One region of the Streptomyces sp. 840.1 genome, then DNA from elsewhere that is predicted to be linked to it. Evidence: riboswitches for the same ligand, from Rfam matches in the RefSeq annotation. Region 1 holds a riboswitch; each other region holds the start of a gene.
The links. Region 1 has a riboswitch for cobalamin ahead of EDD93_RS31300 (ABC transporter substrate-binding protein). Riboswitches for the same ligand answer to the same signal wherever they lie in the genome.
Positions count from the first base shown of each region.

Region 1 (7,617 bases):
GGCCGGCAGGGACGGGTCGACGACGACGGAGTGTTCCGCAGCGGCACCGCCGGCCGCAGACGCCGGTTCCTCGCCTCCATCGGCCGCGTCACCACGGGCCGCATCTGCATGAGCGCGAGCGCGATCGGCTCCGCCCGCGCCACGCTCGCCATCGCGGTCCGCTACTCCGGCCACCGGTACGTCTCCGGGGGCCGCGCGCTGCCGCCGCTGCCGGTGATCGCCCACCGCAGCCACCACGGCCCGCTCGCCGAGGCCATGGCCACCGTCTTCGCGATGAGCCTGCTGCACCGACGGGCCCTGGACCGCTGGGAGGCGGCGGCGCACGGACCGGAGCCGGAGCGCGAGGCGGCCGGGCGGCTGGTCGACGTCGCCAAGGGCTGGATCACCTGGCAGGCCCGGTCCGTGATCGTCGAATGCCGGGAACGGTGCGGCGCCCAGGGCCTGCTGGAGAACAACGGCATGAGCGAACTCGTCACCGCGGTGGAGGGTGCCATCACCGCCGAGGGCGACAACATGGCCATCCACGCCAAGGCCGCGTCCGAGATGGTCATCTCCGCGATGCCCGACGCCCCGGAGGCCTGGGGCACCGCGGCCGCGGGCCCGCAGCCCGGCGACCTGGACGACCTCCGCTTCCTCGGCCGGCTCCTGGCCCACGTGGAGCGGATCCAGTTCGCCCGTTCCCGCGTCCGCATGGCACGGGCCCCGCACGGCGGTCCGCTGCGGCGGTGGAACGAGGGGTCCGGGCCCGCGCTGCGCGGAGTCGAGGCGCATGCCTGCCGGCAGGCGGCCGAGGCGTACGCGGACGCGGTCGACGGCCTGCCCGAGGGGCCCGCCCGCGAGCGGCTGACCGAGCTGGCCCTGCTGTTCGCGCTGCGCCTGGTCCAGCATTACAGCGGGGACCTGCTCGTCGCCGGCCACCTCACGGCCGGCCAGGTCGAGGACCTGACGGAGCGCACCGAGCGACTCGTCACCGCGGTGGCGGCCCACCTGCCCGAGCTCGCCGACTCCTTCGCGCTGCCGGAGGAGGTGCTCGCCGACTGGCCCATCGCCGGAGCCCGCTACGCCGAGGCGTACGACGACCCGGGGGCTTCCTGGCACAAGGCCGGGTCCCCGGCACCCGCCGGGGCCGGGCGGTGAGGGGCGCGGCGGAGCGGGCGGCTGGACAGGGCGTGCGGCGCGCGGCCGACGCGGTACAGGGCGTCGGCGTCGGTGTCGTACTGCTGGCCTTCTGGGGCACCGCGGCCGTGCTCTCGCGCTGGTGCACGGGGGCGGGGACGCCCGCAGGCGAATCGGTTCGCCGCAAGGCGTAACTGGAGGGACGCTGCTCAGTTACTCCGGCGTCGGGGTGGTGCGAGGAACCGCCCCGGGACACCCCCGCCGGACGGGCATGATGGAGAGGAAGACCATGAGCGCGATTCACCCCACGATCACCGAGGTACTCAGCCGTACCTTCAGGGTGCCTGTGGCCGAGATTCTCCCCGAATCCACGATGGACAGCCTGGACATGGACTCCCTGGCAGTCGCCGAGTTCGCCGTCGTCATCAGGGAGGCCGTCGGCGTCGAGCTCGACCCGGGCACGCTGCACCGGGACACCAGCCTCGCCGGGCTCACGGAGTACCTCCGCGCCGCGGCCCGCGACGAGGCGCCGGTGAGCACGGCCCGATGAAGATGCCGGCCATCGCTGTCACCGGACTGGGAATGATCACCCCGGTCGGCAACGACACCGAGTCCACCTGGGACGGGGTGTGCGCCGGGGTCAGCCCGGCCCGCACCGTCCCCGAGCTCGCGGGATGCGCGATCGACTTCGCCTGCACGGTCGACGGCATCGACCTGGACGCCGCGATCGGCCGCCGTACCGCCTTCCGCATGGGCAGGTACACCAAGTTCGCGGTACTGGCCGCGCGGGAGGCGGTCTGCGACGCGGGACTCGACCCGGGCGGCTGGGACGGCAGCCGGGTCGCGGTCGTCGTCGGCACCAGCAGCGGCGGGTCCGCCGGCCTCACCGATCAGGCCCTGGTGCTGGAGCGGCGCGGGCCCGAGGCGACCTCGCCGTCCGGGATCCTGCTCACCATCCCGAACATGCCCGCGGCGGAGATCGCGATCGAGATGAGCGCGACGGGCCCCAGCCTGGCGCCCTGTACCGCCTGCTCGTCCGGGATCACCGCACTGTCCGTGGCCCGGGACCTGCTCGTCACCGGACAGTGCGACCTGGCGATCGCGGGAGCCACCGAATCGACCCTCTTCCCGATCGCCATGACGGGATTCGCCAGATCCGGCGCGGCCGCCCTCGCGGACCGGGACCTGTCCCGGCTCAGCCGGCCCTTCGCGGCCGACCGGGCCGGGCTCGTCATGGGGGAGGGCGCCGCCGTCATGGTGCTGGAGCGCGCGGCCGACGCCGAGGCACGGGGCGCCGAGCCACGCGCGCTGCTCGCGGGCACCGGCGCCACCACCGACGCCCACCACCCCACCAGCCCGCACCCCGACGGCCGCATCGCCCAGGCGGCCGTCGAGGCCGCGCTGCGCGACGCGGGCTGGCAGGCCGGGGACGTCGAGCACATCAACGCGCACGGCACGGCGACCCCGCGCAACGACGCGGCCGAAGCCGCCCTGATCGGCCGGGTCTTCCCGCACCGGCCGCCCGTCACCGCGCCCAAGGGCGTGCTCGGCCACTGCATGGGAGCGGCCGGAGCGATCGAGGCGGGGCTGACGATCCTGACGCTCCAGCGCGGGATCGTCCCGCCGGTCGCCAACCTGGACGCGCCCGCGCCCGGGTTCGACATCGACTGCGTGACCAAGCGGCCACGGGCGCTGCCCGTGCGGCGGGCCCTCAGCCACTCCTTCGGGTTCGGCGGGCACAACGCCGTGGCCGCACTCCTGCGGCCCTGAGGACGCGGCGGGCGGACCGGGCCGGGCGGGCCCGGTCCGCCCGCGGCACCTTCGCTGAGCTGCGCGGACCCGCGTGGTAGCGTGCCTGGGCCAGTCGAACTCCACGTAGGGGTCAGGGAATCCGGTGCGAATCCGGAACTGACGCGCAGCGGTGAGGGGGACGGGCGGGGCCAGCAGCCACTGGGAGACCTACGGGTCCCCGGGAAGGCGCCCCGACCGTACGAACCCGAGTCCGAAGACCTGCTGGCACCCGCGGTCCGGCACCGGTTCGCGGAACTCCGTACACCGGGCCCCGCGCATGGGCCCAGAGACGCCGAGGTACTTCGTGCCGCTCATAGCCGGCCATGCCCGCTCCGCCGCCCTGCTCACGGCCGGAACACTCCTGCTGACCGCCTGCGGAACAGGCGGTGACAGCTCCGCCGACGGGCCCGCCGGGGCCGACGGCTATCCGGTGACCCTGAAGAACTGCGGGCACACCGTCACCGTGCGAGCGGCCCCGCGCCGCGCCGTCCCGGTCGACCAGGGCTCCACCGAGATCCTGCTCTCGCTCGGCCTCGCCGGCCGGCTCGCCGCCACCGCCACCTGGACCGACCCGGTGATGAAGGGCCTGGAGAAGGCCAACGCCGGCATCCCCCGGATCTCCGAGAACCGCCCCTCGTCCGAGAAGGTCCTCGACCAGGAGCCCGACTTCGTCAGCGCGTCCTTCGAGTCGACGCTCGCCAAGGGCGGCGTCGCCCCCCGGGAACAGTTCGAGGAACTGGGCGTCCCCACCTACGTCTCGCCCGCCGACTGCACCGCCAAGGACAACAGCAAGGACGGCGACGGAGTCAGGACCGGAGCACTGACCATGGACAGCGTCTACCGCGAAGTACGCGACATGGCCAAGGTGTTCGGTGTCCCGGAGCGCGGCGAGAAGCTCGTCGCGGAGCTGACCGCCCGGGTACGGAAGGCGACCGACGGCATCGACGCCTCCGGCGCCACCCTGATGTACTGGTTCGCCAACTCCGAGTCCCCGTACCTGGCCGGCTGTTGCGGGGCGCCCGGCGTCATCACCCGGGAGCTGGGCGCGAAGAACGTCTTCGACGACACGCATGAGGAATGGCCGCAGATCAACTGGGAGACGGTCGCCGACCGCAACCCGGACGTGCTGGTCATCGGTGACCTGACCCGCAAGTCGCAGACCGCCGAGAGCGCCTCGCGGAAGATCGCGTTCCTGGAGTCCAATCCCGCAACGAAGAACATGGACGCCGTACGGCACAAGCGCTACGTGCTGCTCAGCGGACAGGCCATGAACCCGTCGATCCGCACGGTCGAGGGCGTGGAGCGGGTCGCCGCCGGGCTGCGCACCTTCGGGCTCGCGGGGTGACGGACACCGAACGTGCCACGCGGGCGACCGGACACGGGCCCTTCGCCGCCGGTGAGCGCGGACATGGCGGTGTCCGGGGCATCGGCGGGGGACTCCTGTGGGCCGGCGGCCTGCTGCTCCTGGTCCTGTCCGTCGCCGTGGCCGTCACCATCGGCCCGGCCCGGATCTCCGTCGGAGACGTCCGGGACACGGTGGCGGCCCACCTGGGGCTCGGGGATTCGCCGCTCAGCCCGATCCGGGACGGCATCATCTGGAACCTGCGCATGCCGAGGACCCTGCTCGCCGCCGTCTGCGGCGCCGGGCTCGCGGTCTGCGGCACCGTCATGCAGTCGCTCCTGCGCAACCCGCTCGCGGACCCGTTCGTCCTCGGCGTCTCCTCCGGGGCGTCGACCGGCGCGGTCGTGGTCGTCGTCCTCGGGGTCGGCGGGGGAGCGGTGTCCCTGTCGGCCGGCGCGTTCATCGGGGCACTCTGCTCCTTCGCGCTGGTCCTCCTGCTGAGCCACACCCTCGGCGGCAGCACCGACCGGGTGGTCCTGTCGGGGGTCGCGGCCATGCAACTGTTCTCCGCGCTGACCTCCTTCGTCGTGATGACCGCCGCCGACGCCGAGCAGACCCGCGGGGTGCTGTTCTGGCTGCTCGGCTCGCTCGGCGGCGTCGGCTGGAGCGATGTGTGGACCTGCTCCGCCGTGCTGGCCGTGACCCTCGTGATCTGCCTGGGCCACGCCCGTACGCTCGACGCCTTCGCCTTCGGGCAGGACGCGGCCGCCACCCTCGGCGTCCACGTCGGGCGCACCCGGATCGTGCTGCTCTGCGCGACCGCGCTGCTGACCGCCGCCCTTGTCAGCTCGGCCGGCGCCATCGGCTTCGTCGGCCTGGTGCTGCCGCACGCGGCCCGCGCGCTCGCCGGCTCCGGGCACCGCAGACTGCTGCCCGTCACCGCGCTCGCCGGGGCCGTGTTCCTGGTCTGGGTGGACACCCTCGCGCGCACCGTCCTCGATCCGCAGGAGGTTCCGGTGGGCGTCGTCACCGCCCTGATCGGGGTGCCCGCCTTCGTACTCGTCCTCTACCGCACCCGGCGGGCCGCGTGAGCGCGCCCGGCCGCGGGCTGCGGGCCGACCGGGTCAGCCGCGAGGCGGGCGGCCGCCTCATCCTGGACGGGGTCTCGCTGACCCCGCCGCCCGGTGCCACCGTCGGCCTCATCGGCCCGAACGGCTCGGGGAAGTCGACCCTGCTGCGGATACTGGCCGGGGTCCTCGCGCCGGACGCGGGCACGGTCACCCTCGACGACGACCCGCTGGCCCGGATCGGCCGCCGCACGGTCGCCCGGCGGGTCGCCGTGGTCGACCAGCACTCGCTCACCCAGGTCGAGCTGAGCGTCGTGGACGTCGTACGCCTGGGCCGCATCCCGCACCGCCGCGCCTGGTCGGCGCCGACGGCCGAGGACGAGAGCGCGGTGGCCGAGGCCCTGGAGCGGACCGGTCTCACCGGCCGCCGGGACCAGTCCTGGCACACCCTCTCCGGCGGCGAACGCCAGCGCGTCCAGATCGCCCGCGCGCTGGCCCAGCAGCCGCGCGAGCTGCTGCTGGACGAGCCGACGAACCACCTGGACATCCAGCACCAGCTGGAACTGCTGTCCCTGGTGGCCTCGCTGCCGCTGACCGCCGTCATCGCCCTGCACGACCTCAACCTGGCCGCGATGTTCTGCGACCGGATCGTGGTGCTGGACGGCGGCCGGGTGGTCGCGGCCGGCACGCCTGCCGAGGTGATCACCCAGGAGCTCATCGCCGCCGTCTACCGGGTCGGGGCCGTCGTGACCCCGGACGGCCCGGCGGGGCGGCCCTCGGTGCGCTTTCGCCCGGGGAGGCCCTGACGCGGGGACACGAGAGGGCGGACCCCCGTGACGCGGGTCCGCCCCTCGCTCCTGTCCGGTACGGCCGGTCCGGCGCGGTGCGCGGGGGTCAGCGGCGCCGTCCCTGACCGAACTCGCCGCCGGCGTCCTTGCCGCCCATGTCCTTTCCGTCCTTGGTCATGCCGTCCGCGTAGTCGATCTGCTCCTTGCGCAGTTCCGCGGAGACTTCCTTCTGTTCGGTCACCTTCTTGGTCTCCATCCGCACCCGCTCGACCGGCACGGTCTCCTTCCGCATCGTGGCGCGTTCGGCGTGCAGGGTGACCTCGACGTCCTGCTCGTTGATGTCCGAGCGGGCCGCCTTGTCGCCGGGCTGGAGCGGCTCACGCACCACCCGGACCTCTTCGTGCGACACGGGGACCGTCCTGGTGACGTTCTCGGTGACGACGTACTTGTGCAGCCGGGCCTTGCCGCTCTCGTACTCCTCGGTGCCGATACGCAGCTGTTCCTCGGAGCGGATGAGTTCCTCCTTGCCGTCCAGGCCGGCGGAGGCGGACCGTTCTGGGCCCGCTCCGGCTCCGACCAGCGGACGGGCCGTACCGGAGGTCTCGGCGTCCCGGTGCTTGCCGGTGCCCGCGCCCGCTGCCGCGCCCGCGGTGCCGGAGGCCTTCCCGCGCGACGTGCCGGCCGCGCCCATGGCCCCGGCCCCGGCTCCTGCTCCGGCGGCCGCGCCCGCTCCGGCCGCGCCCATGGTGCCGGTCCCGGACGTGGTCGGCGCACCGGTTGTGCCGGCGGCCCCGGAACGGTCACCGAGCTTGCCGCCGGTGTTCCGGGTCAGGCCGTAGTGCCGGTAGAGCTCCTCCTCCTCGGAGACGGAGAGGTGAGCGTCCGCGTCCACCCTGGGGGCTTCCTTGACGCGGTCCTTCGGATGGGAGATGTGCAGGTCGGAGCCCACGCGACGGGCTCCGGCGAGAGGCACGAAACTTTCCTTCATACCGAACAGGCCGGTCTTCACCGTGATCCAGTCCGGTCGGCCGGTGCTGTCGTCGACATACACCCGGCCCACGTTGCCGATCTTCTCGCCCGCGGTGTCGTACACCGTCAGGCCGTCGAGCTCTCCGGAATCCGTGAAACCGTCAGCGGCTCCCATGACCGATTCCTCCTAGCTCGGGCGCGTCCTGTAGGTGGGTCCAGCAGGTGAGGCGCGTCCGGATTCCATCGCGCCTCACCCGGATGGACGCTGCAACTTCCCGGCCGGCGGGGGCGGGGCGCCGTAACCCCGGCGGGTGGGCGCAGGCCCCGTGCGACGCCGCTGTGGGCCCCGTCACCGAGTTAGGCCAATCGAGTGAACGGCCGGGCGGACGCGGCCCGCCCGGCGGGTCACCGGCGCGCCGTCTTCGGTAACCGCCGCTGAGCAGGCCGTTCCCGCCGCGCGGCGAATTTCCGGCAAACCCTTGACACCCGCTGGGCGCGGCACCATTCTTTCGCCAGAAATCGCAACGGCGTTGCGATTTCCGCA
Region 1 is NZ_RJUU01000002.1:1,170,124-1,177,740, forward strand. Features, by position in the region: gene EDD93_RS31285 (acyl-CoA dehydrogenase) at 1-1,137, shown strand, start outside; gene EDD93_RS39755 (hypothetical protein) at 1,170-1,310, shown strand; gene EDD93_RS31290 (acyl carrier protein) at 1,406-1,666, shown strand; gene EDD93_RS31295 (beta-ketoacyl synthase) at 1,663-2,886, shown strand; cobalamin riboswitch at 2,961-3,149, shown strand; gene EDD93_RS31300 (ABC transporter substrate-binding protein) at 3,185-4,252, shown strand; gene EDD93_RS31305 (iron ABC transporter permease) at 4,249-5,340, shown strand; gene EDD93_RS31310 (ABC transporter ATP-binding protein) at 5,337-6,122, shown strand; gene EDD93_RS31315 (PRC and DUF2382 domain-containing protein) at 6,211-7,248, opposite strand.

Region 2 (7,617 bases), on a different contig from region 1:
GGAGTTGACGATGTCGATCCGCTCGGAGTTCCTGACGATCCGCCCGAAGAGCGTGGGGAGCCGCTTCTCCAGCCGGGCCGCGGTATCCACGAGCTCGCGCTCACCCCGGCCGCTGAGCTGTCCGTATCCGACCTCGTCCATGGCCGCGAGCAGAGACCGCACCTCGCCGCCGAAGCGCTCGCCCGCGCGGGTGAGTTGCCCCTCGCTCGCGGCCTTCGACCACAGCGCGAGGATCAGGTCGCCGTCCTCGCTGTCGGACGCCGCGCGGGATCCGTGGCGGGAGACGCTCTCGGTGAACACCGGGACGAACCCCTCGGGGGCCTGCTGGTAGGCCCGCACGTTCTGTTGGGGTGCGTACGGGGCCTTCGTGCCGTAGTAGCGGCCGGGAGAGGGGCTCGCCTGGGCCGGCGCCGCCGTCGACAGCAGGGCGGATGCGGTGAGCGTCAGAGCGACGGCGACGGTTCGTTTCTGCATGGGTTCACCGGTTCGGATCGGGATGCGTCGGTCGGGCGCTCGCATCATGATCGTTCGGGATGAACACGGTGGGTACGGAGGATGGCCCGCACATGCACCGCCGTCGCGACGAAGACCACGCCCGGGGCCCGGCGCCCCGTGTGCGTCAGGCCGACGGCTCGCCGATCCTGGCCGGCTGGTCCCTGACCGGCCGGGTGTGCGCCCTGGCCAGGCACGCGGGCAACGCCAGCACGGCGCTGTGGTCGCCGGCCCGGTACGCGCTCGGCGTCATCCCCACGAGTTCGGTGAACCGGGAGCTGAACGAGCCGAGGGAGGTACAGCCGACCGTCATGCACGCGTCGGTCACGCTCATGCCCGTGCGCAGCAGGGCCATCGCCCGCTCGACCCGCCGGGTCATGAGGTAGCTGTACGGCGTCTCGCCGTAGGCCTCCCGGAATGCCCGGGAGAAGTGGCCCGGTGACATCAGCGCGCGGCTCGCCATGGCCGTCACGTCCAGCGGCCGCGCGTACTCCCGGTCGACGAGATCCCGGGCCCGGCGCAGGTGCGCGAGGTTGGCGAGGCGCTGGTCGTCCATGCGACGAGGGTACCTCCGCAGGTGCGGACGCTCCCGTGGTTTCGCGCCCTCGTCACAGGCTCTGCTCCCCGGCACCGGGCCCCGGCCGGCGCGCCCGCAGGAGGGAGGCGGCGAGCTCGGTGAGCTGGGCACGCCGGGCGGCGGGCAGCTCGTCGGTGAGCGCGCCCACCCGGCGGCCGATCTCGTCCGCGCACTGTCCGGCGAGCCGCCTCCCGCCGGGGGTCAGGGTGACGAGGACGGCGCGGCCGTCGTACGGGGAGGGTGTGCGCTCGACCAGGCCGCGCTTCTCCGCGCGGCCGACCAGACCGGTCATCGAGGACTTGTCCAGGCCGAGGTGGCGTCCGAGCTCGACCATGCCCGCCCGCCGGTCGCGCAGGATGCCGAGCAGCCGGATCTGGATGACCGACAGCTCGTGCTCCGCGCCGGCGGCGGAGACGATGCGGTGGATCAGGAAGGACAGCTGCACCAGCGCGTCCACCGTGTTCAGGGGCCCGTCGTCGGCAAGGCCGGACGGGTCGGATTCGAGGGTCATGGGCCCAGCCTATTTGACGTAGTACGCGGCACAAACTATTTTCAGATTTAGTACGTGTCGCAAACCAAATGTTCGCGGCAGTCCCCTCGGAACGGGAGAATCCCATGCACGCCGCAGTCGTACGGTCCTTCGGCTCGCCGCCCCGGTTCGAGAGCTTCCCGACTCCCCGCGCCAACGGGGAACACGAGGTCCTGGTCGACGTCCTGGCCGCCGGCCTGCACCCCCGGGTCCGCTCGGCGGCGAACGGCAGCCACTACACCTCCGACGGCACGCTGCCCCTGATTCCCGGCTTCGACGCGGTCGGCCGCACCGAGGAGGGCGAACTGCTCTACTTCGTCGCCACGGACACGGCCCCGGGCACCATGGCGGAGAAGGCGGTGGCCGACCGCCGCCGGGCCATCGCCCTGCCGCCCGGGACGGACCCGGCCGACGTGGCCGCGGCCATGAACCCCGGCATGTCCTCGTGGGTGGCGCTGCGCTCGCGCATCTCCTTCCGGCCCGGCAGTTCCGTGCTCGTCCTCGGCGCCACGGGCAACGCCGGACAGCTGGCCGTCCAGATCGCCGGGCACCTGGGGGCCGGCCGGGTGATCGGCGCGGGCCGGGCCCCCGAACGGCTGAGGCTGCTGGAAGCCATCGGAGCCGACGAGACGGTGAGCCTGACCGGCGACGACGAGACCGTGGCCGAGCGGCTCGGGCAGGCGGCAGCGGACGTCGACGTGGTCATCGACTACCTCTGGGGCCACGTCACCCAGCAGGCCATGCCCGCACTGCTGACGGCCCGTGCCGACCGCGCGAAGCCGCTGACCTGGATCCAGATCGGTTCCATGGCCGGGCAGCACATCGACCTGCCCTCGTCCCTGCTGCGCGCGGCGAACCTGAACGTCATCGGCAGCGGCCAGGGCTCGGTGACCACCGACGGTATCGTCGCCGAGCTGCCGTCCCTGGCCGAGCGGATCGTTTCCGGAGCCCTGGCCGTGGACCCGCTGCTCATCCCGCTGAGCCAGGTGGAGGAGGCGTGGAACACGCAGACCTCCCCCGGCCAGCGCATTGTCCTGACGCCCTGACGTGCCGCCGCGGATGCCAGGACGACACGGTACGAACGTTGCATAATTCAGCACCGGAAGCTCACGACACCCACCACGAAGGAGTCCCCGTGGCTTTGACCCGTGAAGAGCGCGAGCAGTTTCTGGCGGAGCCGCACGTCGCGGCACTGGCCGTGCACGCCACCGAGCCGGACCGGTCACCGCTGACGGTCCCGATCTGGTACCAGTACCGGCCGGGCGGCGACATCTGGATCATGACGGGGCTCAACTCCCGCAAGGGCAAGGCGATCGCGGAGGCGGGCCGGTTCTGCCTGATGGTCGACCGCGTCTCACCGACCGTGCGCTACGTCTCGGTCGAGGGTCCCGTCGTCTCGACCGTCCCGGCCACCCGCGAACAGCTGGTCGAGATGTCGTCGCGCTACCTCCCCGCAGAGAAGGTCGAGGGTTACGTCGACTTCGCCTGGAAGGAGCACGGCGAGCAGGTGGCCGTCCACATGAGGCCGCAGCGCTGGCTCGGCACGGACCTCGGAGCGGTCTGAGAAGAGCGGGCCCGCCGGGCCGCACGCTCCGGGCCCGGCGCCCGCACCGCGTTCGCCGCCCCTGCCGACGGCCCCCGTACCGGGCCGGGGCTCAGCCGGACGGTTCGTCGGGCACGGGGTGCTCGGGATGAGGGTGATGACCGGCGTGCGGAGCGCCTCGTCGGCCGGTGCCCGCCTCGTCGGTATCGGGGATCTCCAGGTCGGGCCGCTCGCCGGCCGTCCGCCGCTTGGCACCGCCGACCACGTCCAGGGGGTCCTCGTCGGCCCTGGCCTGCTGATCGGGCGGGTCGCGGGGTATCGGGGCCGCGCTGCTCCCCTGGTCTTTCGGGTGACCGTCGTTCACGGTGTGCTCACTTCCTCCCGTAGGCGTCCACCGGTGCGGGTACCCGGGTGACCGGCGACGATGCATGGCAGCCTCGGCACCGGACGTCTTCGGCCAGCGCCCGGACCCGGCGACGCACGGCCCGCTCCGGGTGGGCACTCCATTCGTCCCACAGGAGCGGGCATCACGCTCACCGAGGACGCGGGAGCGGGAAGCGGAGCGGCCGTTCTCCGCGCGGTCGCGAGCCCTCCGGCGCCGCCGGGCAGCGGCGGGCGGAACCCGGACCGCAATGGCGGGCCCGCAGGTTCCTGGTGGACCCTTCCGAACCCTCCTCAACCGCGTTGCTCAGGTGCTGATTTGCAGCATCACGAAGGACGGTACGGAGCACGGCACGGGCCATCCACGGAAGGGCAGCACATGGGCGCGGACGTCGCGGCCGGCATGCTGATCACGTGGGCGGCGGGCAAGGCCAGGCGGGCGCTCGTCGCGACCTTCTTCGGCATACGGGCGATGATCCCGCCTTCCGGCAGCGGCGAAGAGGCACCGGGCCCCTCCGCGCTGGCCGGCACCTGGAAGGCCTCCGGGTCCGCCGACCCCATGGTCTTCGGCCAGGACGGCACCTGCTCGGGCTTCTGCTGCGACATCGGCGCCCCGCTCGACATCGGCGGCCCGATGACCGGCTCCATCTCCAGCACCACGGGACGAGGACGGCCGCTACGCGTTCGTCGTGACGCAGAGCCCGAACACGGCGACCTACCGGGTCGACTCCGCAACGATGCCCGCGCCGTCGTCCAGTCGTCCACGGGACAGAAGACCTACGAGATGAGCCGCTTCTGACGACCGGCTCCCGGGGACGGAGCGCCTGTGCGCACCACCCGGTGACAGACGTTCCGCAATGTGAACGGCTTGGCCCGGGGCGCCGGACGACGGACTAGTGTGGTCCGTGCAGCTGGTTCGCCCTGTCCGCCAGACAGGCGCGTCGCAAGAGGGAACCCGGTGGAATTCCGGGACTGCCCCGCAGCGGTGAGTGGGAACGACCGCCGTCATACGCACTGGGTCCGGTTGGATCTGGGAAGCGACGGCCAGTAGGTGTCCGCCTCGGCGGATGTGCCCGCGAGTCCGAAGACCTGCCCGTTGCCCGCACGCGAACCCTCGCGTGCGGCTGTTCCGGTGACCTCGTGGGCGGGTCGGCGTATATATCGGACAGCACACACGGCACATCGCCGGTGCGCTTCGTCCGGTTCGTCATCCCTTCGCGTCCGCGTCCCGTCCCCGGGATGTTCAGGAGTCATCTCGCGAAGGAGATTTCCGTGACAGCCAAGCCCGCAGCCGCGGCAGCACGAGCCACCGTGTACGGCTACCCCCGCCAGGGCCCGGACCGGGAACTGAAGAAGGCCGTCGAGGGCTACTGGAAGGGCCGTGTCGCCGCCGGCGCCCTCCGGGAGACCGCGGCCGGCCTGCGCCGCGCCAACTGGACGCGGCTGGCTGACGCCGGCGTCCACGAGGTGCCCACCGGCGACTTCTCGTACTACGACCACGTCCTGGACACCAGCGTCATGGTCGGCGCGATCCCCGAGCGCCACCGAGCGGCCGTCGATGCCGACGCGCTGGGCGGCTACTTCGCGATGGCCCGCGGCACCCAGGACGTGGCGCCGCTGGAAATGACCAAGTGGTTCGACACCAACTACCACTACCTCGTCCCCGAACTCGGCCCGGACACCGTGTTCAGCGCCGATTCCGCCAAGCAGGTAACGGAGTTGGGGGAGGCCATCGCGCTCGGCCTCACCGCCCGGCCGGTGCTCGTCGGCCCCGTCACCTATCTCCTGCTGGCCAAGCCGGCCCCTGGGGTGCCGGACGGCTTCGAGCCGCTCACCCTGCTCGACCGGCTGCTTCCGGTCTACGCGGAGGTACTCGCCGATCTGCGTGCCGCCGGCGCGGAGTGGGTGCAACTGGACGAACCCGCGCTCGTCCAGGACCGCTCCCCCGCCGAGCTGAACGCGGTGGCCCGCGCCTGCCGTGAGCTCGGCAGCCTCACCGACCGCCCCAAGCTGCTCGTCGCCTCCTACTTCGACCGGCTCGGTGAGGCCCTGCCCGTTCTGGCTAAGGCCCCGGTGGAGGGTCTGGCCCTGGACTTCACCGGCGCGGCGGCCGCCAACCTCGGCGACCTCGCCGCCGCGGGCGGACTGCCGGGCAAGCGGCTCGTCGCCGGCGTCGTCAACGGCCGCAATATCTGGATCAACGACTACGAGAAGTCCCTCTCCACCCTCGCCACCCTCCTGGGCCTGGCCGACAGTGTCGACGTGGCCGCGTCCTGCTCCCTGCTGCACGTCCCGCTCGACACGGCGCCCGAGAAGGACATCGACCCCCGGATCCTGCGCTGGCTCGCCTTCGCCGGGCAGAAGACCGCCGAGGTCGTCACGCTGGCCAGGGCACTGACCCGGGGCACCGGGGCCGTCACCACCGAGATCGCCGCCAACCGCGCCGCCCTCGCCTCCCGCCGGGACTCCCCCATCACCCGTGACCCCGCCGTACGGGCCAGGACCGCGGCCGTCACCGACGCGGACGGGCGGCGCTCCCAGCCGTACGCTGAGCGGACCGCCGCCCAGCGCGCCCACCTCGGGCTGCCCCTGCTGCCCACGACGACCATCGGCTCCTTCCCGCAGACGGACGAACTGCGCACCGCACGGGCCGATCTGCGCGCCGGCCGCATCGACACCGCCGGCTACGAGGAGCGGATCAGGGCCGAGATCCGGGAGGTCATCTCCTTCCAGGAGAAGACCGGCATCGACGTCCTGGTGCACGGCGAGCCCGAACGCAACGACATGGTGCAGTACTTCGCCGAACAGCTCACCGGCTACCTCGCCACCCGGCACGGCTGGGTCCAGTCCTACGGCACCCGCTACGTCCGCCCACCGGTCCTGGCGGGCGACATCTCCCGCCCCGAGCCGATGACGGTGCGCTGGACGACGTACGCCCAGTCCCTCACCGCCCGCCCCGTCAAGGGCATGCTCACCGGCCCGGTCACCATGCTCGCCTGGTCCTTCGTCCGCGACGACCAGCCACTCGCCGACACCGCCAGGCAGGTCGCCCTCGCCCTGCGCGACGAGGTCAACGACCTCGAAGCGGGCGGCACTTCGGTTATCCAGGTGGACGAACCCGCGCTGCGCGAGACCCTGCCGCTGCGGACGGCGGACCGCGCCGCCTACCTGGACTGGGCGACCGAGTCGTTCCGGCTCACCACCGGCGGGGCGCGGCCGGACACCCAGATCCACACCCACATGTGCTACGCCGAGTTCGGCGACATCGTCCAGGCGATCGACGACCTCGACGCCGATGTCATCAGCCTGGAGGCCGCCCGCTCCCACATGCAGATCGCCCGGGAACTGGCCCGACACGGCTACCCCCGCGAGGCCGGGCCCGGCGTCTACGACATCCACTCACCCCGCATCCCCAGCACCGACGAGGCCGCCGCCCTGCTCCGCACGGGACTTGAGGCCATCCCCGCCGAACGGCTGTGGGTCAACCCCGACTGCGGCCTGAAGACCCGAGGCTGGACCGAGACCAGGGCCTCCCTGGAGAACCTCGTCACCGCGGCCCGGACCGTCCGGGACGAACTTCCCGCCACCTGACCGGGAAGCGATGAGAGGGCCGGGGCACCCGCAGGGTGAGCGCCGGCGGGCGCCCCGGCCCGCCACCCGTTCCCTGGCCGCTCCGCCCCCTCGTCGTCAACTCATCACGCAACGAACCCCGTTCGGGTGGCACGCGATCTGTTGAGGGAATCGCGCGTAGGTCTGGGCAGCCTCCCGGCGAAAGATCCTGAAGGGAAAGCCGTCGAAGGGGAAGTCTTGGAAGTGTCACCCGAGTACGGGCGCACCATCAGCGAGGGTCCGACCCCGGCGGACGCCGCCGGTGCGCCCGCCCTGCCCTACCCGAGCGGCTGGTCCGCGCTGGCGTTCTCCCGCGAACTGCGGCCCGGTACCGTACTGACCCGGCCGCTGGCGGGCCAGGACGTGGTGCTGTACCGGCTGGGCAGCGGGGAGCTACGGGCCGTCCATCCGTACTGTCCCCACCTCGGTGCCCATCTCGGGCTGGCGAAGGTCGACGGGGACGAGCTCACGTGTCCCTTCCACTTC
Region 2 is NZ_RJUU01000003.1:429,122-436,738, forward strand. Features, by position in the region: gene EDD93_RS34370 (histidine-type phosphatase) at 1-474, opposite strand, end outside; gene EDD93_RS34375 (helix-turn-helix transcriptional regulator) at 620-1,048, opposite strand; gene EDD93_RS34380 (MarR family winged helix-turn-helix transcriptional regulator) at 1,101-1,580, opposite strand; gene EDD93_RS34385 (zinc-binding alcohol dehydrogenase family protein) at 1,685-2,644, shown strand; gene EDD93_RS34390 (pyridoxamine 5'-phosphate oxidase family protein) at 2,734-3,162, shown strand; gene EDD93_RS34395 (hypothetical protein) at 3,254-3,505, opposite strand; gene EDD93_RS34400 (hypothetical protein) at 3,902-4,321, shown strand; cobalamin riboswitch at 4,418-4,634, shown strand; gene metE (5-methyltetrahydropteroyltriglutamate--homocysteine S-methyltransferase) at 4,795-7,113, shown strand; gene EDD93_RS34410 (Rieske 2Fe-2S domain-containing protein) at 7,330-7,617, shown strand, end outside.
Region 2: linked by a shared signal. The riboswitch ahead of metE (5-methyltetrahydropteroyltriglutamate--homocysteine S-methyltransferase) and the one ahead of EDD93_RS31300 (ABC transporter substrate-binding protein) in region 1 are both predicted to bind cobalamin.

Region 3 (7,617 bases), on a different contig from region 1:
GACACCTCGCGCACCACCGTGCGCCAGGCTCTCCAGGAACTGGTCGTCGAAGGCCGGCTGGAACGCATCCAGGGCAAGGGCACCTTCGTCGCCAAGCCGAAGGTCTCGCAGGCCCTGCAACTCACCTCCTACACCGAGGACATGCGCGCCCAGGGACTGGAACCGACGTCCCAGCTGCTGGACATCGGCTACGTCACGGCCGACGACACCCTCGCCGGACTCCTCGACATCACCGCCGGCGGCCGCGTGCTGCGGATCGAGCGGCTGCGGCTGGCGAGCGGTGAGCCGATGGCGATCGAGACCACCCACCTCTCGGCCAAGCGCTTCCCGGCGCTGCGGCGTTCACTGGTGAAGTACACCTCTCTCTACACGGCCCTGGCCGAGGTGTACGACGTCCGGCTGGCCGAGGCCGAGGAGACCATCGAGACCTCGCTCGCCACCCCGAGCGAGGCCGGACTGCTCGGCACGGATGTGGGCCTGCCGATGCTGATGCTGTCCCGTCACTCGCTGGACGAGCAGGGTGAGCCGGTCGAGTGGGTCCGTTCGGTCTACCGAGGTGACCGCTACAAGTTCGTGGCCCGCCTGAAGCGTCCACTGGACTGACCGGGCAACGCCCCGGCGCACCACCCCGACAGCCCCCGTGGAACCGCTTCCACGGGGGCTTTCCCGTCCCCCGGACAGCCCCTTCGTCCCGCCATTGGTCTGAACCACATCCCCCACCCCTTCTCCCGCGCAGGGGATCGTCCCGGCGGCCCGCCACCGGCCTGCGGACCGTTGCCGGACCGCAATGCGGACAGGGGGTGACGCTGGCCGGAACCCTCGCCTAGATTTCCTGCGCATTGCAAAGGTGATCAGCGAGGGGACGGAGTCGCCGCCATGTCAGCAGACCCAGAAGGAAAGCCAGCGGACCCAGGAGGAAAGCCGCCCACGGTCACACCCGTGCGGGTGGTCATCGCCCTCTGCCTCATCGCGCCGTTCGTGGCGATGCTCTGGGTGAGTTCGTACGCCAAGATCGACCCGACCTTCATCGGCATCCCGTTCTTCTACTGGTACCAGATGCTCTGGGTGCTCATCTCGACCGCACTCACGATGATCGCGTACAAGCTGTGGCAGCGTGACCAGCGCGCCCGCAAGGGGGGTGCGTCCGCATGAAGGACGGCGTGAACGGCATCGCGCTCGGCGTCTTCATCTTCTTCTTCCTGGCCGTCACGGTCGTCGGCTTCATGGCCGCCCGGTGGCGCAAGGCGGAGAACGAGGCCAGCCTCGACGAATGGGGCCTGGGCGGACGGTCCTTCGGCACCTGGGTCACCTGGTTCCTGCTCGGCGGCGACCTCTACACCGCGTACACCTTCGTGGCCGTACCGGCGGCGATCTACGCGGCCGGCGCGGCCGGCTTCTTCGCGGTGCCCTACACCATCCTTGTGTACCCGCTGATCTTCACCTTCCTGCCGCGCCTGTGGTCGGTCTCGCACAAGCACGGCTACGTCACCACCTCGGACTTCGTCCGGGGCCGGTTCGGCTCCAAGGGACTCTCGCTGGCCGTCGCGGTCACCGGCATCCTCGCCACCATGCCGTACATCGCGCTCCAGCTCGTCGGCATCCAGGCGGTGCTCGACGTGATGGGCGTCGGCGGCGGCGAGGACACCAACTGGTTCGTCAAGGACCTGCCGCTGCTGATCGCGTTCGCGGTGCTCGCCGCGTACACCTACTCCTCGGGCCTGCGCGCGCCCGCGCTGATCGCCTTCGTCAAGGACGGGCTGATCTACCTGGTCATCGCCGTGGCGATCATCTACATCCCGATCAAGCTCGGCGGCTTCGACGACATCTTCGCTGCCGCGCAGGAGAAGTTCGCCGGACCGCCGGGCGGCAAGCCGACCGGTGCGCTCGCGCCCGGCGTGGACGGCCAGTGGGGTTACGCCACGCTCGCGTTGGGCTCGGCGCTGGCGCTGTTCATGTACCCGCACTCCATCACGGCGACGCTCTCCAGCCGCAGCCGCAACGTGATCCGCCGCAACACCACGATCCTGCCGCTCTACTCGCTGATGCTGGGCCTGCTCGCGCTGCTCGGCTTCATGGCGATCGCCGCCGGGGTCAAGGTGGACAACGGCCAGCTGGCGATCCCGCAGCTGTTCGAGGACATGTTCCCCGACTGGTTCGCGGGGGTGGCGTTCGCCGCCATCGGCATCGGTGCCCTGGTCCCCGCGGCGATCATGTCGATCGCGGCGGCGAACCTGTTCACCCGGAACATCTACAAGGACTTCCTGAAGCCCGACGCGACCCCCGCCCAGGAGACCAGGGTCTCCAAGCTGGTGTCGCTGCTGGTGAAGGTCGGCGCGCTCGCCTTCGTCCTCACCATGGACAAGACGGTCGCGATCAACTTCCAGCTGCTCGGCGGGATCTGGATCCTCCAGACGATGCCGGCCCTGGTCGGCGGCCTGTTCACCCGGTGGTTCCACCGCTGGGCGCTGCTCGCGGGCTGGGCGGTCGGCATGGTCTACGGGACGGCTGCCGCCTACGGGGTCGCCAGCCCCACCCAGGCGCACTTCGGCGGCTCGTCCAAGGAGATCCCGGGCATCGGCGAGATCGGCTACATCGGCCTGACGGCGTTCGTGCTGAACGTCGTGGTGACCGTCGTCCTCACCTTCGTCCTGAACGCCGTGAAGGCGCCTGCGGGGATCGACGAGACCTCTCCCGCCGACTACACCGCCGACGCGGGCGACCCGGGCGTGAAGACGGAGCTCCCGCCGGCCACGGCCGGTGCGCCCGGCGGTCACTGACCGGGGCCCCCACGGGCCGCCGCACCCCAGCACGTATGGGGTACGGCGGCCCGTTCGCACGTCCGGGGGAAATCCCCGTGCCGGCGCCGCCCGCGGGTGCGGCAGACTTCCGTGCATGGACATAACCATCAGGCCGGTCGAGCCCGCCGAGTACGCCGCCCTCGGCGAGATCACCGCCGAGGCCTATCTCGGGGACGGGCTGCTGGACTTCGGCGCCGACGATCCGTATCTGGTGCAACTGCGCGACGTCCCCAGGCGGGCCGCCGAGGCCGAGGTGCTTGTCGCGGCGGACGCGCGGGGCCACGTCCTCGGCGGGGTCACCTACGCGCCTCCGGGCAATCGCTGGGCCGATATCGCGGCGCCCGACGAGGCCGAGTTCCGGATGCTCGCGGTCTCCCGCGAGGCCCGCGGCGCCGGGGCGGGCGAGGCGCTCGTACGGGCCTGTATCGACCGCGCACGGGCCACCCCGGGGGTCACCGGCATCGTCCTGTCGACGCAGCCGGCGATGCGCGGCGCCCATAGGATCTACGGGCGCCTCGGCTTCGTCCGGACCCCCGAGAAGGACTGGTATCCCATCGAAGGGCTCTCGCTGCTGACGTACCGCCTGGAGTTCCCGGCGGTCTCTTGATCGGTCACGCGACACAACATGTGGGGGCTGCCTCATCCGGCGGCCCCCACATGTATGCTCATGCTCGCTGTCGCCGCAGGGAAATCCGGTGCGAATCCGGAACTGTCCCGCAACGGTGTATTCGGTGTGCTTTTGTGCACCCCCGAGTCCGAGGACCTGCCGACAGCGCATCCGGCTCGACCGAACCGGATGCCCAGACGTCCGGGCCTCGTGGATGGGCCGGTGGACGCCGTACGACGTGCTGCCCCGACCGGGGCCCCGCTCCGTCCGGCTGCCCCGTTCCTCCGCCGGCCCAGAGCCGAGCGAGGGAGAGCACCACGTGACCATCGCGCCAGCCGATCCGGTTTCAGCGGCCGAATCAACGGGACCCACGAGCGACGGACCGGGCACCGCACTTCTGCGGACCCTCACCGCCCTCACCGCGGACCTGCCCGACACCGACCCCGGACGCGTCGCCGGCGCCGCGCTGCGCGGCCGCAACGCCCGGTCGGACGAGGCCGAGCTGCGCTCGCTGGCCACCGAGGCCGCCGCGGGCCTGATCTCCGAGGACCCCGCCTACTCCCGGCTCGCCGCCCGCCTCCTCACCCGCACCATCGCGGACGAGGCGGCCGGACAGGGCGCGACGTCCTTCTCCGCCTCCGTCGCGGCCGGCCACCGCGAGGGCCTGATCGCGGACCGCACCGCCGAGTTCGTGACGCTGCACGCGGCCGCTCTCGACGCGCTGGTCGACCAGGCCCTCACCGACGGCGCCGACGACCGGTTCGGCTACTTCGGGCTGCGCACCCTGCACAGCCGCTACCTGCTGCGCCACCCGATCACCCGCCAGGTCGTCGAGACCCCGCAGCACTTCATGCTGCGGGTGGCCGCCGGGCTCGCGGAGGACGACTCCGAGCGCGCCCTGGACGAGGTCGCGGCCCTGTACCGGCTGATGAGCCGGCTGGACTACCTGCCCTCCTCGCCCACGCTCTTCAACTCCGGCACCCGGCACCCGCAGATGTCCTCCTGCTACCTGCTGGATTCGCCGCTGGACGAGCTGGACTCGATCTACGACCGCTACCACCAGGTGGCGCGGCTGTCGAAGCACGCGGGCGGCATCGGCCTCTCGTACTCCCGCATCCGGGCCCGCGGTTCACTGATCCGGGGCACCAACGGGCACTCCAACGGCATCGTGCCGTTCCTCAAGACGCTCGACGCCTCCGTCGCCGCGGTCAACCAGGGCGGCCGGCGCAAGGGCGCCGCCGCGGTCTACCTGGAGACCTGGCACGCGGACATCGAGGAGTTCCTGGAGCTGCGCGACAACACGGGCGAGGACCAGCGGCGCACGCACAACCTGAACCTGGCGCACTGGATCCCGGACGAGTTCATGCGCCGGGTCGACGCGGACTCCGCCTGGTCGCTGTTCTCCCCGGCCGACGTGCCCGAGCTGGTCGACCTGTGGGGCGACGCGTTCGACGCCGCCTACCGCGCGGCCGAGGCCAAGGGCCTGGCCCGCAAGACGATGCCGGCCCGTGAGCTGTACGGCCGGATGATGCGGACCCTCGCCCAGACCGGCCAGGGCTGGATGACGTTCAAGGACGCCTCCAACCGGACCGCGAACCAGACCGCCGAGCCGGGCCGCGTCGTGCACTCCTCGAACCTGTGCACCGAGATCCTCGAAGTCACCGACGACGGCGAGACGGCCGTCTGCAACCTGGGTTCGGTCAACCTCGGCGCGTTCGTCGAGGGCGGCGCGATCGACTGGGAGCGCCTCGACGCCACCGTGCGCACCGCCGTGACCTTCCTGGACCGGGTCGTCGACATCAACTTCTACCCGACCGAGCAGGCCGGCCGGTCCAACGCCCGCTGGCGGCCGGTGGGGCTGGGCGCGATGGGTCTCCAGGACGTCTTCTTCCAGCTGCGGCTGCCCTTCGACTCCCCCGAGGCCCGCGCGCTCTCCACGAAGATCTCCGAGCGGATCATGCTCGCCGCCTACGAGGCGTCCTGCGATCTCGCGGAGCGCTCCGGCCCGCTGCCCGCCTGGTCCGAGACGCGTGCCGCCCGCGGCGTGCTGCACCCGGACCACTACGCCACCGAGCTGAACTGGCCGGAGCGCTGGGACGCGCTGCGCGCCCGGGTCGCGAAGACCGGCATGCGCAACTCTCTGCTCCTGGCCATCGCGCCGACCGCGACCATCGCCTCGATCGCGGGTGTGTACGAGTGCATCGAGCCGCAGGTCTCCAACCTCTTCAAGCGCGAGACGCTCAGCGGTGAGTTCCTCCAGGTCAACGCCTACCTCGTGGACGAGCTGAAGAAGCTCGGCGTGTGGGACGCGCGCACCCGGGAGGCGCTGCGCGAGGCCAGCGGCTCGGTGCAGGGCTTCGCGTGGATCCCCGAGGACGTGCGGGCGCTGTACCGCACCGCGTGGGAGATCCCGCAGCGCGGCCTGATCGACATGGCGGCCGCCCGTACGCCGTTCCTGGACCAGAGCCAGTCGCTGAACCTGTTCCTGGAGACGCCGACGATCGGCAAGCTCTCCTCGATGTACGCGTACGCCTGGAAGCAGGGGCTGAAGACGACGTACTACCTGCGCTCGCGCCCGGCGACGCGGATCGCCCGTGCGGCGTCCGGCCAGGCCGCGGCCGCCGCCCCCATTCCCGTACAGCAGGCGGCCGCGCCCGACGCGGACGCGATCGCCTGCTCCCTCGAAAACCCCGAGTCCTGCGAGGCCTGCCAGTAATGAGCGCATCCGAGAACAAGAACCTGCTGGACCCGGGCTTCGAACTGACCCTGCGGCCCATGCGCTACCCGGACTTCTACGAGCGCTACCGGGACGCGATCAAGAACACCTGGACGGTGGAGGAGGTCGACCTGCACTCCGACGTCTCCGACCTCGCCAAGCTGTCGCCGGGCGAGCAGCACATGATCGGGCGGCTCGTCGCGTTCTTCGCGACCGGTGACTCGATCGTCTCCAACAACCTCGTGCTGACGCTGTACAAGCACATCAACTCCCCCGAGGCGCGGCTCTACCTGTCGCGGCAGCTGTTCGAGGAGGCCGTGCACGTCCAGTTCTATCTGACGCTGCTCGACACCTATCTGCCCGACCCGGACGACCGGGCGGCGGCCTTCGACGCGGTCGAGGAGATTCCCTCGATCCGTGAGAAGGCGCAGTTCTGCTTCAAGTGGATGGACTCGGTCGAGAAGATCGACCGGCTGGAGACGAAGGCCGACCGCCGCCGCTTCCTGCTGAACCTGATCTGCTTCGCGGCGTGCATCGAGGGGCTGTTCTTCTACGGCGCGTTCGCCTACGTCTACTGGTTCCGCTCGCGCGGCCTGCTGCACGGCCTCGCCACGGGGACGAACTGGGTCTTCCGCGACGAGACCATGCACATGAGCTTCGCGTTCGAGGTCGTGGACACCGTCCGTAAGGAGGAGCCCGAACTCTTCGACGACGCCCTCCAGCAGCAGGTCACCGACATGCTGAAGGAGGCCGTCGAGGCGGAGCTGCAGTTCGGCCGCGACCTGTGCGGCGAGGGCCTGCCGGGCATGAACACCGAGTCCATGCGCGAGTACCTGGAGTGCGTCGCCGACCAGCGGCTCGCCCGGCTGGGCTTCCCCGCGGTGTACGGATCGCAGAACCCGTTCTCGTTCATGGAGCTCCAGGGCGTCCAGGAGCTCACGAACTTCTTCGAGCGCCGCCCGTCTGCCTACCAGGTGGCGGTCGAGGGCACGGTCGGCTTCGACGACGAGTTCTAGGACCTGCCCTTTCCCGGCGGGGCTCAGACCCTCGCCCAGCTCCTCAACGGCGGACGCCGTGCGGCCTTCACCGGCTGCGCGGCGTCCGCCGTTTCCGGTGGTGCCGTTCTCCGGCTCCGTTCCGCGTCCCGGAGCTCGCGGCCGATGCGGAGCTCGCGGGCGATCCCGATCAGCGCCGGGAGCAGGACGAGGACGATAAGAGCGGATATGCCCAGGACGTTCTGGAATGTGTTCATGCCTCTACTGTCGTCCGTCCGAGCAGAATCCGGCAGTGGCAGGACTGTCATGGAGCATCGAATTACTGCCACACTGGGGCCATGCTGAAAAACGTCGCCGTCCTGCTGCTCGACGAGGTCCACCCCTTCGAACTCGGCGTGCTCTGCGAGGTGTTCGGGCTCGACCGCAGCGAGGAGGGCCTGCCGGTGCACGATTTCGCCGTGGTCTCCGCCGACGGCCCGGTGCTCCAGACCCACGCGGGGT
Region 3 is NZ_RJUU01000001.1:632,223-639,839, forward strand. Features, by position in the region: gene EDD93_RS02775 (GntR family transcriptional regulator) at 1-603, shown strand, start outside; gene EDD93_RS02780 (DUF3311 domain-containing protein) at 946-1,152, shown strand; gene mctP (monocarboxylate uptake permease MctP) at 1,149-2,777, shown strand; gene EDD93_RS02790 (GNAT family N-acetyltransferase) at 2,893-3,405, shown strand; cobalamin riboswitch at 3,426-3,584, shown strand; gene EDD93_RS02795 (ribonucleoside-diphosphate reductase subunit alpha) at 3,725-6,121, shown strand; gene EDD93_RS02800 (ribonucleotide-diphosphate reductase subunit beta) at 6,121-7,137, shown strand; gene EDD93_RS02805 (hypothetical protein) at 7,161-7,373, opposite strand; gene EDD93_RS02810 (helix-turn-helix domain-containing protein) at 7,455-7,617, shown strand, end outside.
Region 3: linked by a shared signal. The riboswitch ahead of EDD93_RS02795 (ribonucleoside-diphosphate reductase subunit alpha) and the one ahead of EDD93_RS31300 (ABC transporter substrate-binding protein) in region 1 are both predicted to bind cobalamin.

Region 4 (7,617 bases), on a different contig from region 1:
GGCAACTCGGCTTCCGCGCTGGTCGGTTCGGCGGCGCAGCTGCTGAGGTCCCGGCCCGGCCTGCGGGCACCGCTGACCGGGCTGACGAGGGAACTCCTCCAGACGGGGCGGCTGCTGGGCACGGGTGAGGTCACCGGCCCCGAGCTGACGTTCCGGCGGCGGAGCTGCTGTCTGTACTACCGGGCCCTGAACGGCTCGAAGTGCGGTGACTGCTGCCTGGCCCGGTGACCGGAGCGGAGCGGAGCGGAGCAGGCCGTCGGGGCCCGGCCCGCCCGTTTCCGAACGCGTCCGGGATCTGCTCACCGCGACGCAGGCAGCCCGCGTCGCGGTGAGTCCGGCGTCCCGGATCCGCCGCCGCAGGCCGGCTCGTACCCCGGTACCGGCGTCCAGCTGACCGAGGGCGCCCGGTCACCGGTTCGCGTCGGGCACAGGTGCGTCCGCCGGCAGGAACGTCACCTGGGGACGGCCCGTGCGAGGATGCACCGCGACCTCGGCGGTCACCTCGTAGACCTCCGCGAGCAGGCGCGGAGTGAGTACCTCGTGCGGCGCTCCGGAAGCGACGACACCGCCGTCGCACAGAACGAACAGGCGATCGCAGTAGTACGCGGCCAGGTTGAGGTCGTGCAGGGCGACGAGGACCGTCGCGGGCAGTCTGCGCAGTACGGTCAGGATCTCCAACTGGTGCCGGATGTCCAGGTGGTTGGTCGGTTCGTCCAGGACGAGCAGCGACGGCTCCTGGGCCAGAGCACGGGCGATCAGAACCCGTTGGCGCTCGCCGCCGGAGAGCCGGTCGAAGGCGCGGTCGGCCAGGGGGACGGCGTCGACCGAGGTGAGTGCCGCCTCGATCAGCGCGGCGTCCTGCGTCGTGTCGCCCGACAGCAGTCGCTTGTGCGGGGCGCGGCCCATCGCGACGACCTCACGCACGCTCAGATCGAGGCCGGAGGGAGCGTCCTGCACCACTGCGGCCAGGGTGCGTGCCAGTTGGCGCGGTGGCAGTGACCAGGCGTCTTCGCCGTCGACGCGGACCGTTCCGGCTGCCGGCCGCAGTATCCGGTAGACGGCGCGCAGCAGGCTGGACTTGCCGCTGCCGTTCGGTCCGACGAGGCCGATCGTCTCCCCGGGGCGGGCCGTGAGCGTGACGTCGTGGACCAGCCGCCGTGCCCCGGCCGTGAGCGTGACGCCCTCGACGCGCAGTTCGGCCGCCGTCATGCCGTGCCTCCCGCGTTCTTACGGGCGTCGCGTCGCATCAGCCACAGGAAGAAGGGCCCCCCGCACAGGGCGGTGAGGACCCCGACCGGCATCTCCTGCGGTGCCGCTACGGTCCGTGCCGCGATGTCCGCCAGGACCAGGAAGGACGCACCCCCGAGCGCGGCGGCGGGCAGCACCCGCCGGTGGTCGCCGCCGACGAGGAGCCGCACGGTGTGCGGCAGCATCAGTCCGACGAAACCGATCGGTCCGGCCGAGGCCACCAGCACCCCGGTGACCAGCGAGACGAGCACGAACATCCGGGCCCGGAACCGGGCGACGTCCAGGCCCATGGTGGCGGCGGCCTCCTCGCCGGCGAGCAGCAGGTTCAGGTTCGGGGACTGCACCATGAGGACGGCGATGCCGAGCAGCAGCGCCAGGCCCGGCAGCCACAGCGAACCCCAGGACACGCCGCCCAGGCCGCCCAGCGTCCAGGCGAGGACGGTGCGTGCCTCGTTGCCGTTGTCCGTCGTCAGGAGCATCAGGTTCAACAGCGCGCTGAGCACTGACGCCACCGCGACCCCGGCCAGGATGAGCCGCAGCGAGGTGATGCGGCCGCCGGTACGGGCGGCGGCGTAGACGAGCACGAGTGCGCCCAGTGCCCCGGCGAACGCGGCCGCCGACAGGGACACCGTCCCGAAGAAGCTCACCCCGAACACGATCACCGAGACCGCGCCGAGCGAGGCGCCGGAGGACACTCCGAGGAGGTACGGCTCGGCGAGCGGATTGCGCACCAGAGCCTGCAACGCCGTGCCGACGACGGCGAGACCCGCGCCGGTGACCGCGCCGAGCAGGACGCGGGGCCCGCGCACGTCGAGGACGATCGTCTCCCGCGCTCGGCTCCAGGTGGGTTCCGTCCAGTCGGCGCCGAGCGCGTGCGTGACGATGCCCCACACCTGGCCGGGCGGCACGTGCACCGAGCCGAAAGCGAGTCCCGCGGTCAAGCAGGCGGCCAGGAGCACGGTGAGCCCGACCAGGGTGAGCGCGAACGCGGCCCGGCGGCGCGGCTTCACCAGGGCGGTGTTCTCGGCGTCCGTGGTGGACGCGGTCACTTGAAGCTGTCCGGGTGCAGTCCGCGCGCCAGGTCGCCCACCGCGTCCGCCGAGCGGACGCCGACGAGGGTGTCGGTCAGCGGCAGCACCACGAAACGCCTGTTCTTGATCGCGGGCACATCGGCGAGGGCCGGCTGGGAGAGCAGGAACTTCTTCTTCTGCGCGACGCCGGTGCCCGCGTAGTCGTAGATGGCGATGACGTCGGGCTTGCGGTCGACGACCTGCTCCCAGGAGACGTCGCCGAACACGTCGTCCAGGTCGGAGAAGACGTTCCTGCCGCCTGCCAGTCTGATCAGTTCGTTGCCCAGGCCCTTGCCACCGGCCGTGAAGGCGGACTTGTCGCCGCTGTCGTAGACGAACACGGAGACGTCACGCGCGTCCTTCACGGCCTCGCTCGCCTTGCGGGCGCGGGTGCGCAGCTCGGAGACGAGGGTGGAGGCGCGGTCCGAGACGCCGAAGATCTTGCCGATCGTGCGTATCTCGGTGTACGTGTCCTCCATGGTCACCCCCTTCTCTCCGGCGCAGTTCTCCCGGTTGAGGTAGGTGTCGATGCCCGCGTCCTGGAACGCCTTGCGCGAGCGGCCCTCCTTCTCCGCGAACGCGCTGGCGTAGCCGCCGTAGACGAAGTCGGGATCGGTGTCGAGGGCCTTCTCGAACGACGGCGCCCCCTTCGACAGCTGCGGGATCGACGCGAAGTCCTTGCGCAGAGCGGGCAGGACCGCCGAGTCCGGGTACGACGTACCGGCCATCCGGTCCTTGAGCCCCAGCGAGAGCATCACTTCGGTCGGATGCTGGTGGATGGTCACCGCACGGGACGGCGGCTCGGTGTACGTCGTCCTGACACCACAGTTGTCGATGGTGACGGGGAAGCCCTTCGCCGCCGAGGCGCTCGCCTCCGGGGGGCCGGCGGTGGCGCCGGACGAGCCGCAGCCCGACGTCAGCGCAATCGCCGACAGCACGGTGAGGGCTGCGGTGAGGCGCACGAGCCCGCGGCCGCGTGGGGCTGCGTACACCGCAGGCGAGGGGGAGAGCGAGAAAAGGGGACGGCTGTGACCGTCGTGCATGGGAAGCCTCCTGCGGAGTCCGCGCTCCTCGGATCGGGCCCGCGGCAGGTCAGTGACCTGACTTCCGCACACGCCCCGTGGGACATGCGCGGTCACAGTGGCGGGACCGCGCCGGACTCGCACCGGCTTCCTGGCTCCTGCTGCGGCATTGACCTGGTGATCGTACGTAATGACCGGGTGAACGAGGAAACCGGTCCGTTCCTGGGGAGAGGTTCCTGGAAGACCGCGCGAGCGAGTACCGAGTACGGAACAGCGCGCGATCATCGCCATCGCCACGACATCGGGGCAGGTGATCTCCATCAATTGACCCCTTTTGACCCTTCAAGCCGTGAAGGCGATACGGTGCGCCGACATCTTCTTCATCGTCGGCAAGGGACCCCACGAAGCGAAGCGGCCTGCCCGACCGGTGCCACCAGATGATCGGGGAGCACGCGCGGGGTCCGTACCGCGTGGTGAAGGTCGAAGACCCCGGCCGTGACCGGCGCCCAAGGGACCGCTCCGATTACACGGCGGCCGTGCAGGACCGGGGGGGGCTTGCCCCCGGGCACGTAGGTGGGGACCTGCGGACCGCCGGCTCCCTCTGCGCCTGGCACGTCTGCTGCCGGAGTCGACACAGGATTCAACCGTGAAACCGGGTGCACGCTGAACTCCATGACTCGCGGGGAGAGGAACTGCTACTGACGAGCTCGTGCATGGTTGGCGGTGAGACGTCGAGCTCTGGATAGTCGATCATGGTTGCGTGGTGACGAACGTGACGCGTACCGCGATCATCAGCAACCGGAGGATCACGGGGCTTTCGGCCGCTGTGGTCGCTGAACTCGTTTCAGAGGTTGGGCCGTTGTGGCACGAATGTCACCAAGCCAGGCTCGTGCACCTTCGCCACGGGGTCACTCATGGTGTGCTGGCCTGCTGGTTCGGCGTGGACCGCTCGTCTGTCCCCCGGGCCATCGGCGAAGTGCGGCCCCTGCTCGCCGAGCGGGGATGCACTATCAGCCCCGGCGTGCGGCTGCGATCCCTGGCCGAGGTCGTTGACCATCTCGGCACGACCGGGAAGACCGGCATCATCGACGGCACTCGGATTCGTGTCCGCCGCCCGGCCGTTGGCAGCAAGAACCGGGACCGGTTCATCTCCGGCAAGAACAAGCAGATCGCCGTGAAGGTCATGGTGTTCACCGACGGGGACGGGCGGCTGCTGTTCTGTAGCCTGACCAGACCCGGGAGTTGCGCGGACATCACCCACACCCGAGAGTGAGGGCTGGTCAAGTTCCTGGCCGACGGGTCAACGGTCGAGATCCTGGCGGATGGCGGCTACCAAGGACTCGGAGCACAGACCGGCGGACGCGTCGTGACACCACCGCACCCCGGCCCACTGCCCCAGCAGCAAACCGCAGGCCGAATCCTGGCTCGGCAGATGTAAGCACCGAGACGCCGCCCTGGCCTTCGATGTCCCACTGCTAACCGTGCACGAGCTCATTAGCTCCGGCATTGAGGGGCCAGCCGACGGGCGGCTGGCCCCTCAACCCGGGATGAAGGGTCGGGTGTTACTCGGTCAGACGGCCAGGTGCTCCAGGATGTCGACCAGTTTCGCGGGCTGGAGCACGAACCCGGTGTGGCTGGTGTTCATCGTGTGTACGTCGTACGGATTGTCAGGGGTCAGCGCGTCGCATTCGGCGATCAGACGGTCCTGCATGGCCACGGGGATCGTCCGGTCGTCGGCCAGACGGATGTACGTGCGTGCGATGGTGCCCCAGGTGGCGGCGTCACCTCGCGCGTCGGCCGTCATCACCGCCAGCGATTCGTCCGGCTGGAGGATGTTGAGGAAGGCACGGAACTGTTCATCGGTGCCGTCCGCCATTATGGCCGCCTTGAGCAGGGCGAGCAGAACAGGGTCGGACGTACGGTAGTTGGCCCGGCCGGCACCCAATTCGGCGGGATCGCCGACGTTCAGTGCTGCCAGCGGTGCCAGCAGGTTCTCGCTGAACTCGGGCTCCTGCATGTACTCGATGGGGTTCGCGCGCTGTACGCACGACCACGCGGAGACGTAGACGAGCCGGTTCACCAGGTCGGGGACGGTGTTGCCCACCCCGGTGATAGTGGTCCCGCCGAGGCTGGCGCCGACGAGGACCACCGGCCCGTGCTCGGCCACCTGCCGGACGACGTCGACGACCATGTCGACGTTGTCTTCCAGGGTGACCGCAGCAAGGGTCGACGGCACGGCCGCCCACGCTTCGAGGTCCTGCGGCGCCTGGTAGGCGGCCGGATACTGTGCGTCGAATCCGTGGCCCGGAAGGTCGACGGCGAAGCTCCGATGGCCACGCAGCGCCAGTTCGCGCTGGACGGGAGCCCAGAGCAGCGAACTGGAGCACGAGCCGTGCACGAGCACGAACGTCGTATCCGCCTCGCGGGCCTGCCGTGGGCGCAGAGAGGTGCTGGGAACAGAAGTCATACGGGTCAGTCCTATGTCCGATGTGCGCTACGGCAGGCATGGCCGAGGGGCTGATGCCGCCGAAGCTGAGTGAGAAACGGACGCGCCTGTGATCAGGCGCATCCGGTTCAGTGGCCGTGCACACCCGTGCCGAGGGCAGCGGCAACCACCGCGTGCCGACCAGTGGCAGCACGCGTAGGGATGCGCTCACCGCAAAGGGGCGCGCGTCGCCTTGGGGTCGATCGGCACCCGCAGGGCAGTGGACTCCGTGAGACCGCGGTGGTCTCCTGCGGGTTGCGCGACTGGTCCCGGTCGCGGAGCAACTAAGGCGACAGGCGGTTCTCAGACGGTCCGGAGACGGACGTAAATGTAGGACATGACAAGCACCCTAACCGATGTTCGATCATTGGCGAGGGCATTAATTTGGCAGCCTCGGTGACGATCCAACTCCGCCGCTGCGTTGGGAAGTGGCTCCGAGATCGTCACAGTCGGCCTGACGTCCACGCGGTCATTGAGGGTGGGGCAGCTCGCTGGGGGCTTGATGAGACACGTGTGGGAGACGCCAGGGCGGTGAAGACCCGCTCCCAGACGTCCGGTCCGCGAGCAACGGCTCGGTCCGCGAGCATGGTGCATCAATTAACGGCATACTCGGGCCGACGACCGACTGATCCAAACGAAACGTCTAAGGGCTGTTCCTGGGCTGCTTACGCGTGTGCCCCCTCGGACCTGTTGACCGAGAGGGCACACGCGTTGCGGCGAGGCTACTGCTCGACCTTGAGTTCCAGTTCGCAGTCGAGGATCTGCGTGAATTCTTCATTTCCCTGACGGTACTCGAACCGGCAGCGCTTGATGTTTTTCTCGGGTGGTGAGGTGATGTGAAGTTTGGCCTGGAAGAACATTTCGCTTTCCTTCTTGGCCGGGACCTTCACCGGCGAGACCGCGTAGTTCTTCAGGCGGGCGAAGTCGGGTGTGTCGGATTCCCCTTCGAGCGCCAGCAGGGGTAACCCATCGGTGTCCTGCAGGTTGTAAGCGGCGTAGCTGACCACCTTGAGTCCCTTGGGGGAGTCGACGACACTCGCTCCGGTGATCTCGATGGGCCGGCTACTCACATTGCGGGGCACGGGGAGTGCGAAGTACCACGTCTGCCCAGTCTTCGCGTGGGTGTTGCCGACCGTGCCGCTCGACTGTGTTCCTTCCGTGTCCAGCGCCTTGCCCTGGCTCTGCGAGTCGGAGCAGCCGGCGAGGAGGAGAAGGATCAGCAGCGCCGCACCTTCAGTACGAGTAGAAGACGCCCGGCTTGCCCGAAAGAATGTCATTCTTTCCCCAGATGTAGTGCTTGGAGTTCTTCCTGTCACCGGCGAGGATGCGCTGCCTGGTCCGTGGGCCGCACGATATGGGACTAGGTGTCCTGTCCGTTGACGAGGTGGGGATCGAAGCCGGTCGGCAGGTCCCCGGTCGCGTTCCGCCACTTGGTGAGGTAGTCCGACACATTGGTCTGGCACGTCGACAAAGCGAAAGTCCTGGCGGATTCCGCCGTGGACTGCGGAGCCGCGATCGCGCCCGCAGTCAAGGTCCGCCATGTGAAGGATCTTCAGTGGCGCAACGACGGGTAGGCCTGTTCGTGCCGAGTCGGCTGTTCGAAATGAATGAGGGAACTCATGGAAAATATTCTGACACTGGCGGCGGCTGGGCAGGGCAGGAAAGAGTTGCCCCCCTGGGGGATTGCGGTCTTCCTGGTGATAGTGGCCATGGTGGGGGTTTTCCTTCTCTTCAGATTCAAGAAGCGCCGGTAATGAGGAGTCCGGCATCGTCTTCTGTCGCGTAACTCACT
Region 4 is NZ_RJUU01000001.1:5,283,241-5,290,857, forward strand. Features, by position in the region: gene EDD93_RS24205 ((2Fe-2S)-binding protein) at 1-228, shown strand, start outside; gene EDD93_RS24210 (ABC transporter ATP-binding protein) at 409-1,209, opposite strand; gene EDD93_RS24215 (iron ABC transporter permease) at 1,206-2,297, opposite strand; gene EDD93_RS24220 (ABC transporter substrate-binding protein) at 2,294-3,361, opposite strand; cobalamin riboswitch at 3,391-3,533, opposite strand; gene EDD93_RS24230 (transposase) at 4,101-4,613, shown strand; gene EDD93_RS24235 (alpha/beta fold hydrolase) at 4,911-5,807, opposite strand; gene EDD93_RS39445 (hypothetical protein) at 6,548-7,102, opposite strand.
Region 4: linked by a shared signal. The riboswitch ahead of EDD93_RS24220 (ABC transporter substrate-binding protein) and the one ahead of EDD93_RS31300 (ABC transporter substrate-binding protein) in region 1 are both predicted to bind cobalamin.